Regions from separate parts of the Pseudonocardia sp. ICBG162 genome, predicted to be linked through region 1. Evidence: riboswitches for the same ligand, from Rfam matches in the RefSeq annotation. Region 1 holds a riboswitch; the other holds the start of a gene.
What was found. Region 1 has a riboswitch for S-adenosylmethionine ahead of KPL60_RS35130 (putative leader peptide). Riboswitches for the same ligand answer to the same signal wherever they lie in the genome.
Positions count from the first base shown of each region.

Region 2: it holds a riboswitch for S-adenosylmethionine, as region 1 does, so the genes downstream of both, KPL60_RS11465 (aminotransferase class V-fold PLP-dependent enzyme) here and KPL60_RS35130 (putative leader peptide) in region 1, are expected to answer to the same signal.

Region 1 covers NZ_JAHLJD010000017.1:385,896-390,077, forward strand. The annotation lists gene KPL60_RS15895 (NtaA/DmoA family FMN-dependent monooxygenase) at 1-942, opposite strand, end outside; gene KPL60_RS15900 (LLM class flavin-dependent oxidoreductase) at 939-2,198, opposite strand; gene KPL60_RS35130 (putative leader peptide) at 2,338-2,436, opposite strand; SAM riboswitch class I at 2,442-2,537, opposite strand; gene KPL60_RS15905 (ABC transporter substrate-binding protein) at 3,108-4,182, shown strand, end outside.
Region 2 covers NZ_JAHLJD010000013.1:1,816,505-1,820,686, forward strand. The annotation lists gene KPL60_RS11455 (helix-turn-helix transcriptional regulator) at 34-411, shown strand; gene KPL60_RS11460 (Fur family transcriptional regulator) at 408-860, shown strand; gene KPL60_RS11465 (aminotransferase class V-fold PLP-dependent enzyme) at 871-2,238, opposite strand; SAM riboswitch class IV at 2,282-2,396, opposite strand; gene KPL60_RS11470 (hypothetical protein) at 2,471-3,106, shown strand; gene KPL60_RS11475 (DUF2795 domain-containing protein) at 3,187-3,387, shown strand; gene KPL60_RS11480 (hypothetical protein) at 3,425-3,841, opposite strand; gene KPL60_RS11485 (isoprenyl transferase) at 3,838-4,182, opposite strand, start outside.

The DNA of each region.
Region 1 (4,182 bases):
CAGGTCCCGGTTCCACACCATCTCGGCGAGCACGATCGAGGTCCACGGGTCGACCTGCTGGTCGTGGATGTGGGCGTGCCGTTCGCGGGCCTCGGCGTCGGTGTCGCCGAGGACGACGCCCGCGCTGGGCAGGATCCGCACCTCGTCGGGGTCGCGGCCGGCCTTCCGGACGCGGGCCTTGACGTCGTCGTAGAAGGCGCGGGCCTCGTCGAACTTCTGGTAGCGGGAGAAGATCGCGTCGGCGGACGCGGCGGCGAAGTCGCGCCCGGCCGGGGACTCCCCGGCCTGCAGCACCACCGGGTGGCCCTGCGGGCTGCGCGGGGTGGTGAAGCGCCCGGCGATGTCGAACTGGTTGCCCGAGACCGCGAAGTCGCCGACGTGGCCGTCGCGCAGGAAGGTGCCCGACGCGGGGTCGGCGACGACGGCGTCGGAGCCCCAGGAGTCCCACAGCGCGCGGACCGCGGCGAGGGTCTCCCCCGCGCGCTCGTAGCGCTGGTGGTGGCCGAGGAACGCGCCGCGGCGGAAGTTCTCGCCGGTGGGGGCGTCGGAGCTGGTCACGACGTTCCACGCGGCCCGGCCGCCGGAGAGCAGGTCGAGCGTGGCGAACTTGCGGGCCAGCTCGTAGGGCTCGTTGAAGGTGGAGTTGATCGTCCCGGCCAGCCCGATGTGCTCGGTGACCGCGGCCAGCGCGGCGAGCACGGTGAAGGTGTCCGGGCGCCCGACGACGTCGGAGTCGAACACCTCACCGCCGCGGGTGCGCAGCCGCAGCCCCTCGGCGAGGAAAAGCAGGTCGAGCCTCCCGCGCTCGGCGGTGCGCGCCCAGTGCTCGAAGGACTCCCAGTCGATGTGGCTGCCGGAGGCGGGGTCGCTCCAGACGGTGTCGTGGTTGACGCCCGGGAAGTAGGCGCCGAGCACGATCTGCTTCCTGCCGGTCCTGGTCATGCGGTCGCTCCGGAGAGGGTCGGTACGGCGGTGGGATCCGCTCCCGGGGCGTAGCGGCTGACCGGGCGGGTCAGGCCGAAGCGCGCGCGCAGGGTGGTCTCGCCGTAGGTGGTGCGGAAGGCGCCGCGGGCCTGCAGCTCGGGCACCAGGCCGTCGACGACCGCGTCGAGGTCGGTCGGGAGGACGGCCGGGCGCAGGCGGTAGCCGTCGAGGCCGGCACGGCGCCAGGACAGCAGGGTGTCGGCGAACCCGGTCGGGGTGGTGGCGAGGACGACGGCGTCGGAGGAGATCGGGTCGAGGGCGTCGAGGCGGGCGAGCCGGTCGCGGGCGGCGCGTTCGGTCGCCTCGAGGACCACGACGACGTCGCCGAGGATCCGCAGCGGCGGTGCGGTGCGGCCCACGGCGGCCTCGGCGGCCCGGACCTGGGCGACGATGCGGGCGGCGTCGTCGGCGTCGTGCGGGGTGGTGAACACGACGTCGCCGACCCGGGCGGCGAGCAGCGCCGGGGCGTAGCCGTGGGCCAGCGAGACGACCAGCGGCTGGCCCTGCGGCGGGCGCGGCACGATCGACGGCCCGGCGACGCCGAAGTGCTCCCCGGCGAAGTCGACCCGGTGCAGCTTGTCCCGGTCGACGAAGCGCCCGGTCAGGGCGTCGCGGATCTCGGCGTCGTCCTCCCAGGAGTCCCAGAGCCTGCGCACCACCTCGACGGCGTCGGCGGCCTCGCCGAACAGCTCGGCGACGAGCTCACGGGCGGCCGGGGTGTCGAGGTCGGCGCGGCGCAGGCCGGGGACGGTGCGGCGGCCGAAGTGGGCGGCCTCGTCGGCGCGCACCGAGGTCTGCACCCGCCAGCCGGCGCGGCCGCGGCTGTCGTGGTCGAGGGTGGACAGCGCCGACGCGACGTGGAACGGCTCGGTGTGGGTGGTGGTGACGGTCGGGACCAGCCCGATCCGTGAGGTCAGCGGCGCGAGGAAGGCGGCGACGAGGGAGGCGTCGAGCCGGCCCTGCACCCGGTCGGTGCGCCGGTCGGCGCCGCTCAGGTGGTCCCCGGACTGCAGCCCGAGTGCGTCCTCGATCGTGAGCAGGTCCAGCAGCCCGCGCTCGGCGGTGCGGGCCAGGTCGGTCCAGTAGCGGGCGGTGAACAGCTCGCCGGGGCGGGCGCCGGGCTCGCGCCAGGCGGCGGGGTGCCAGCCGGCACCCTCGAGCGCGACGGCCAGGTGCAGAGGGCCGTCGCCGGTGGTGGTGTCCGATGTGGACATACGGCATCGCTTTCTCGTCGCACGGGGGCACGACGGGACGACAAGGACGTCGGGGCGGCCCGCGGGACGCGGCGGCCGGGACGGGTGGCCGTCGTGGACGGCCGGGACGGGGTGGGCGGGGCGCCCGGCGGGACGCCGGTCAGGCCCGACAGGTGGCGCCCGCGACCCGCATCAGGTCGACGTGGCGGCGGTACCGGGGATGGTGCGCGGCACGCACCTGCTCGGCGACCGTGCGCATGGGTTCCTCCATCGAACCCGGCTGGAGCACCCGCTCCCGCGTGCTGCGGGGGGTTGCTGCGGCGTCGTCGAGCCGGGTCTCTCGGCCGCTCCGGATGGTGTGCGATCCGACTGTAGGTTTCCGGTGCCCGACGGTGTCAACCCGCATCACAGTCGAGTGACCTGCGCCGCAGCAAGTCTCCCGACCTGCGGAACCGCCACCCGGATGCCAGGGAAGATGTCCGGACACGCTGACCGTGTTCCTGGTTGGTGGACGCCGGGTTGTCCGGAGAGGTGACCACCGCGCACCCTGGTCGGGTGACGATGAGCCAGCGGCGGCCCTCGCGCCCCGCACGGCTCGTGGGGGACGCGACGGCCCCCGTCACCCAGCGGCAGGCGCGCACGGCGTGGCGCGCTGTGCCCCTGCGCCCTACCGGCCTCGAGCCGTTCTGGCCGAGCCGGCGCGCGCCCGCCTACAGCGAACTCTGTCGCTGACCGGTCTCCCGTCCCGCGGGCCGTAACGCCACGCCCCCGGCGTGCGAGGCACCCGCCGGACCGGGAACCGCCCGCCGGACACCACTCCGGCCCGCCACCCGTCCCGTACCCCGGCACGCCCTCCCAGGGCCGGCCGGCCCCGGCGCGCAGCGGTCGTCCCGACCGCCCGCCGCCCCCACGGAAGGACCCCGTCCCGCGATGTCCCCGCACGTCCTGCGTCCCGGATCCCGGGCGCGCACCGCCGCCGTCCTGCTCGCGCTGCTCACCGCGCTCGGGCTGCTGGCCGGCTGCTCCCGCGCCGACGAGAGCACCACCGCCGCGGGAGCCACCTCCCCCGCGACCGAGGTCCGCCTCGGCTACTTCCCGAACATCACCCACGCCCCCGCGCTGGTCGGGGTGAAGCAGGGCCTGTTCGCCGCCGAGCTGGGGAACACGAAGCTCACCACCCAGACGTTCAACGCCGGCCCGGACCAGGTCAACGCCCTGCTCGGCGGCTCGATCGACGTCGCGTTCATCGGTTCCGGCCCGGCGATCAACGCCTTCACCAAGTCGAACGGCGAGGCCGTGCGCCTCGTCGCGGGATCCACCTCGGCCGGCGCCCAGCTGGTGACCAGCCCGGACATCACCTCCCCCGAGCAGCTCAAGGGCAAGATCATCGCGACGCCGCAGCTGGGCAACACCCAGGACATCGCGCTGAAGACCTGGCTGTCGGAGAACAAGCTCCCGATCGGGCAGGGCCCGGCCGCGGTGACCGTGCAGAACATCGAGAACCCGCAGACCCTCGACCTGTTCAAGCAGGGCAAGGTCGCCGGCGGCTGGCTGCCCGAGCCGTGGAGCTCGCGCCTGGTCGACGCCGGGGCGAAGGTCCTGGTCGACGAGAAGTCCCTGTGGCCCGGCGGGAAGTTCCCGACGACCGTCGTCATCGTCCGGACCGAGTTCCTCCAGCAGCACCCGCAGACCGTCGAGGCGATCCTGCGGGGCGAGCAGAAGGCCATCGCGCTCATCCGCGACAACCCCGCCGAGGCGAAGACCGTCTCCAACGAGGCGATCGGCGAGATTACCGGCAAGCCGCTGGCGGCGAACATCCTCGACCGCGCCTTCACCGAGCTGTCCTTCGACTCCGATCCGCTCGCCTCGACCTTCCCGCAGCTGGCCAAGGACTCGGTCACGGCGGGCATCGCGAAGAGCGAGGCCAACCTGACCGGCTTCCTCGACCCGGCCGCGGTCGACGCGGTCCGGACCAGCTCCGGGGAGGCCGCCGTGGACCCGGCCG
Region 2 (4,182 bases), on a different contig from region 1:
CCGCCGCCTCCGGGGAACGGACGGGTCCACCACATGTCTGCCGCAGCCCAGACCACGCACGCACCGGGAGCCGGCCCGGGTGCGGACGACGACCACCACCCCGCGCCCGAGCCCGGCCCGACCCGCGACCCGCGCACCCTCGCCGCCGCGGGCGACCTGCTGCGGGCACTCGCCGCACCGGTCCGGATCGCCATCGTCCTGCAGCTGCTGGAACACTCCCGGTGCGTCCACGACCTGGTGGACGCGCTCGGGGTCACCCAGCCCCTGATCAGCCAGCACCTGCGGGTCCTCAAGGCCGCCGGGGTGGTCGAGGGCGAGCGGAAGGGCCGTGAGGTGCTGTACTCGCTGGTGGACGACCACCTGGCGCACATCGTGGTGGACGCCGTCGCCCACGTCGAGGAGGACACGTGACGGAGACGACCGACCGGACGACCGCGGCGACGATCACACAGCGGTCCACCGCCGGGCCGCGCGGCATCCGCGCCACCCGGCAGCGGGCCGCCGTCACCGCGCTGCTCGACCGCCTGGAGGACTTCCGGTCCGCCCAGGAGATCCACGAGGAGCTGCGGCGCGCCGGTGAGGGCATCGGCCTGACCACGGTCTACCGGACCCTGCAGACCCTCGCCGACGGCGGCGAGGTCGACGTGCTGCGGGTCGCGTCCGGCGAGGCGGTCTACCGGCGCTGCGAGACCGAGCACCACCACCATCACCTGGTGTGCCGCCGGTGCGGCGCCGCCGTCGAGATCGAGGGCCCCGCGGTGGAGTCCTGGACCGAGTCGGTCGCGCAGAAGCACGGCTTCACCGAGGTGTCGCACACCCTGGAGATCTTCGGCCTCTGCGGCCGCTGCTCGGCGGGCTGACGCCCCGGGCTCAGTCCCCGCAGCCGGGGACGGCGGGCAGCTCCCGGTCCCGGGCGAACGGGTCGGCCGGGCGCGGGTCCGGGGTGGGCGCCCACCGGCCGTCGACGAGGGCGTAGGTCCAGGCCGGACCGCGCCGCGCCAGGTCGGTCAGCGCGTCGACCAGCCGGTCGACGTCGGAGGGGCCGGTGCGCAGGCCCAGCGAGGCGCGCACCGCGTCGCCGCCGCCGGTGAGCCGCTCCAGCAGCGGGTGCGCGCAGAACCGCCCGTCGCGGACGCCGATGCCGTACTCGGCGGACAGCGCCGCCGCGACGAGGCCCGCGGGCAGCTCGCCGAGGGTGAACGAGACGGTCGCGGTGCGGTCGGCGTCGGGCCCGTCGTCGAAGCAGGACAGGACCCGCAGGCCGGGGACGGTCGCCAGGCCCGCGCGCAGCCGGGCGGCGAGCTCGCGCTCGTGGGCGGGCACGGCGTCGTCGATCAGGTCCTCGAGGGTGCGGCAGGCCGCGCCCAGCGCAGCGGCGCCGAGCACGTTCGGGGTGCCGCCCTCGTGGCGCTGCGGTGCGGGCAGCCACTCGGTGACGGTCTCCCCACCGGCCACGGCGACCGAGCGGACCGCTCCCCCGCCCGCGACGTGCGGCTCGGCGGCGTCGAGCCAGTCCCGGCGACCGACGAGGACCCCGGCGCCGTAGGGCGCGTAGAGCTTGTGCCCGGACAGCGCGACGTAGTCCGCGCCCCACCCGGCCAGGTCGACGCGCCGGTGCGGGGCGAGCTGCGCGGCGTCGACGCACAGCCGGGCGCCTGCGGCGTGCGCGATCCGGGCGATCTCGGCGACCGGGAGGAGCTCGCCGGTCACGTTGGACGCACCGGTGACCGCGACCAGCGCGGCGTCGGGACGGGCGGCGAGCTCGGCCCGCAGCGCGTCGAGGGTCGCGGCGATGCTGCGACCGGCCCGCACGACCCGGTGCTCGGCGCCGCCGGTACCGCCCCGCCAGGCCAGCAGCGTCGCGTGGTGCTCCAGGTCGAGGGTCACCACCGGGCCGGGCACGGCGCGGGCGAGCAGGCCGAGCGCGTCGGTGGTGTTGCGGGTGAACACCACGACGTCGTCGGCGCGGGCCCGGACGAACCGGGCGACGTCGGCGCGGGCGTTCTCCACCAGGGCGGTGCAGACCTTCGAGGTCCAGCCGGCGCCGCGGTGCACGCTGCCGTGGTAGGGCAGCACCTGCGCGACGTGCGCGGCGACGCTCTCCAGCGCCGGCGCCGACGCGGCGGAGTCGAGGTCGCAGTAGCGGGCCCACCCGCCGTCGACGAGCGGGACGGTGAGGTCCGCGCCGACGACACGGGGCAGCGCGTGCTGGACGGAACGCGACAGGGCGAGGGTCATGATCGGGCCTCCGGCCGATCTCGGGGACCCGGCGTGGCGCACGGATCCGCGCTTGCCGACTGCGGGTGTCGCGTCGGCCCGGTCATCACCCGGGGCACCCCACCGCGGAGGAGGGTTGCCGTCCAGCGAGCCGGGGCTTCGCGCTGGCACTCGTGACCTTCGCCGCCGAAGCTAGCAGACCGTCTCAGAAGGAGACACCGTGACCGTCGCCACCCCGGATAGCGTCTGAAAGATGACCGACACGCAACCCGCCCCGGGCACGGTACGGCGGATCGACGTCCCGGAGTCCGGCGAGCTTGCCCAGCTGGCGGCGGTGTTCGACGACCTGCAGTACGTGCTGCAGTGCTGCGAGCACCTGGTGACCGCGCTCGGCGGTCCGGAGTCCGGCCCGGTCCGGGTGGCCGCCGACCCGGCCCTGGTCGAGGCACTGTGGACCGGCGCGGTGATCGGCTACGTGCGCTGCTTCTCCGGCCGCACCAAGACCCTCACGAAGGACGACCTGTCCACCCTGGAGCTCGAGGGTGACGTCACCGGGTTCCACGACATGATGTCGACGCTGCGCGACCACTACGCGTCGCGGCACGTCAACCCGCGTGAGTCCTACGAGATCGGCGTCGCCCAGTCCAACGACGGCGCCCCGCGCGGTGTCGCGGTCGTCTCCACCCCGCGCCCCCAGGTCGACGAGACCACGGTGCGGCTGCTCGGCCGGGTCGCCTACGGCCTGTCCGGGCTGGTGGACGCGCGGATGACCAAGGCCCAGAACGACGTGCTGGGCGTGGCGCACGCGATGACCGCGGGCCAGCTGGCGGCGCTGCCGATCGTGCACCTCAGCGACGCCGGGGAGGCGGACCCCGCCGGGGAGGGCTGACCGTCGTGCGGCCGTCCCGTGCATGGACGGCCGCACACCGGCTATCCGGTCACCGAACGTCCACGACGAGAGGTGACCCCATGACATCCCGTACGACGACCGCCGACGCCGTCCGCAGCGCTCTGCACGGTCTCGAGTTCCCCGCCTCCAAGGACGACCTGGCGTGGACCGCCGAGCGCAACGGCGCCGACGCCGCGACGGTCGAGGCCCTGCGTTCGGCACCGGCCGAGGACTACACCTCGGTCGACGCCGTCGTCGCGGCCGTCGACACCGGCGAGTGACGGGTCCGGCCGGGGGTGCGCCCCCGGCCGGGCGGTCTCAGCTCCCGACCAGCTCCGCGCGCATGCTCGACGCCGAGGACACGACCAGCATCAGCAGGGTGCCCATCGGCCCCTCGCCCAGCCCGGCCGCGGGGAAGGCGTAGCGCAGCGTCACGTCCCAGCCGCGCTCGCCGCGCACCACCCGGGGCGTGCCGAACAGGCCCTCCCCCACCCCGAGGCCGACCCGTCGCGGCACGTCGTGCTCCGGGTCCGCGGACTCCGGCAGGTCCCACGCGACGACGCAGGTCAGGTTGAGGACCGGCAGGCCCTCCTCCAGCTCGGTGCCCTGCACCACGCACAGCACGCCGCCGTGGGCGAAGGTCAGCGCGCCGTCGTCGTCGGTGGTGACGTCGTGGAACCGCTCCAGCGCACCCTTGGCGGTGGCGAGCATCCCGGAGATCACATCGGTGGTCACGGAGTCACTCCATCGTTCGGGACGGCGGCGGCCGTGTCGATGCTCGCGCCCGCTCCGCGACGCTCGGAAGCTCCCCCGAAACGCCGGTCCCGGCGCGCGTAGATCTCGATCGCCTGCCAGATGTGGCGGCGGTCGAAGTCCGGGAACAGCGTGTCCAGGAAGACCATCTCGGCGTAGGCGCTCTGCCAGAGCAGGAAGTTCGACGTCCGCTGCTCCCCCGAGGAGCGCACGAACAGGTCGACGTCGGGCATGTCCGGCTCGTCGAGGTACCGGGCCAGCATCCGCTCGTCGATCTTGTCGGGGTTGATCCGGCCCTCCGCGGCGAGCCGGGCGAGCTGCCG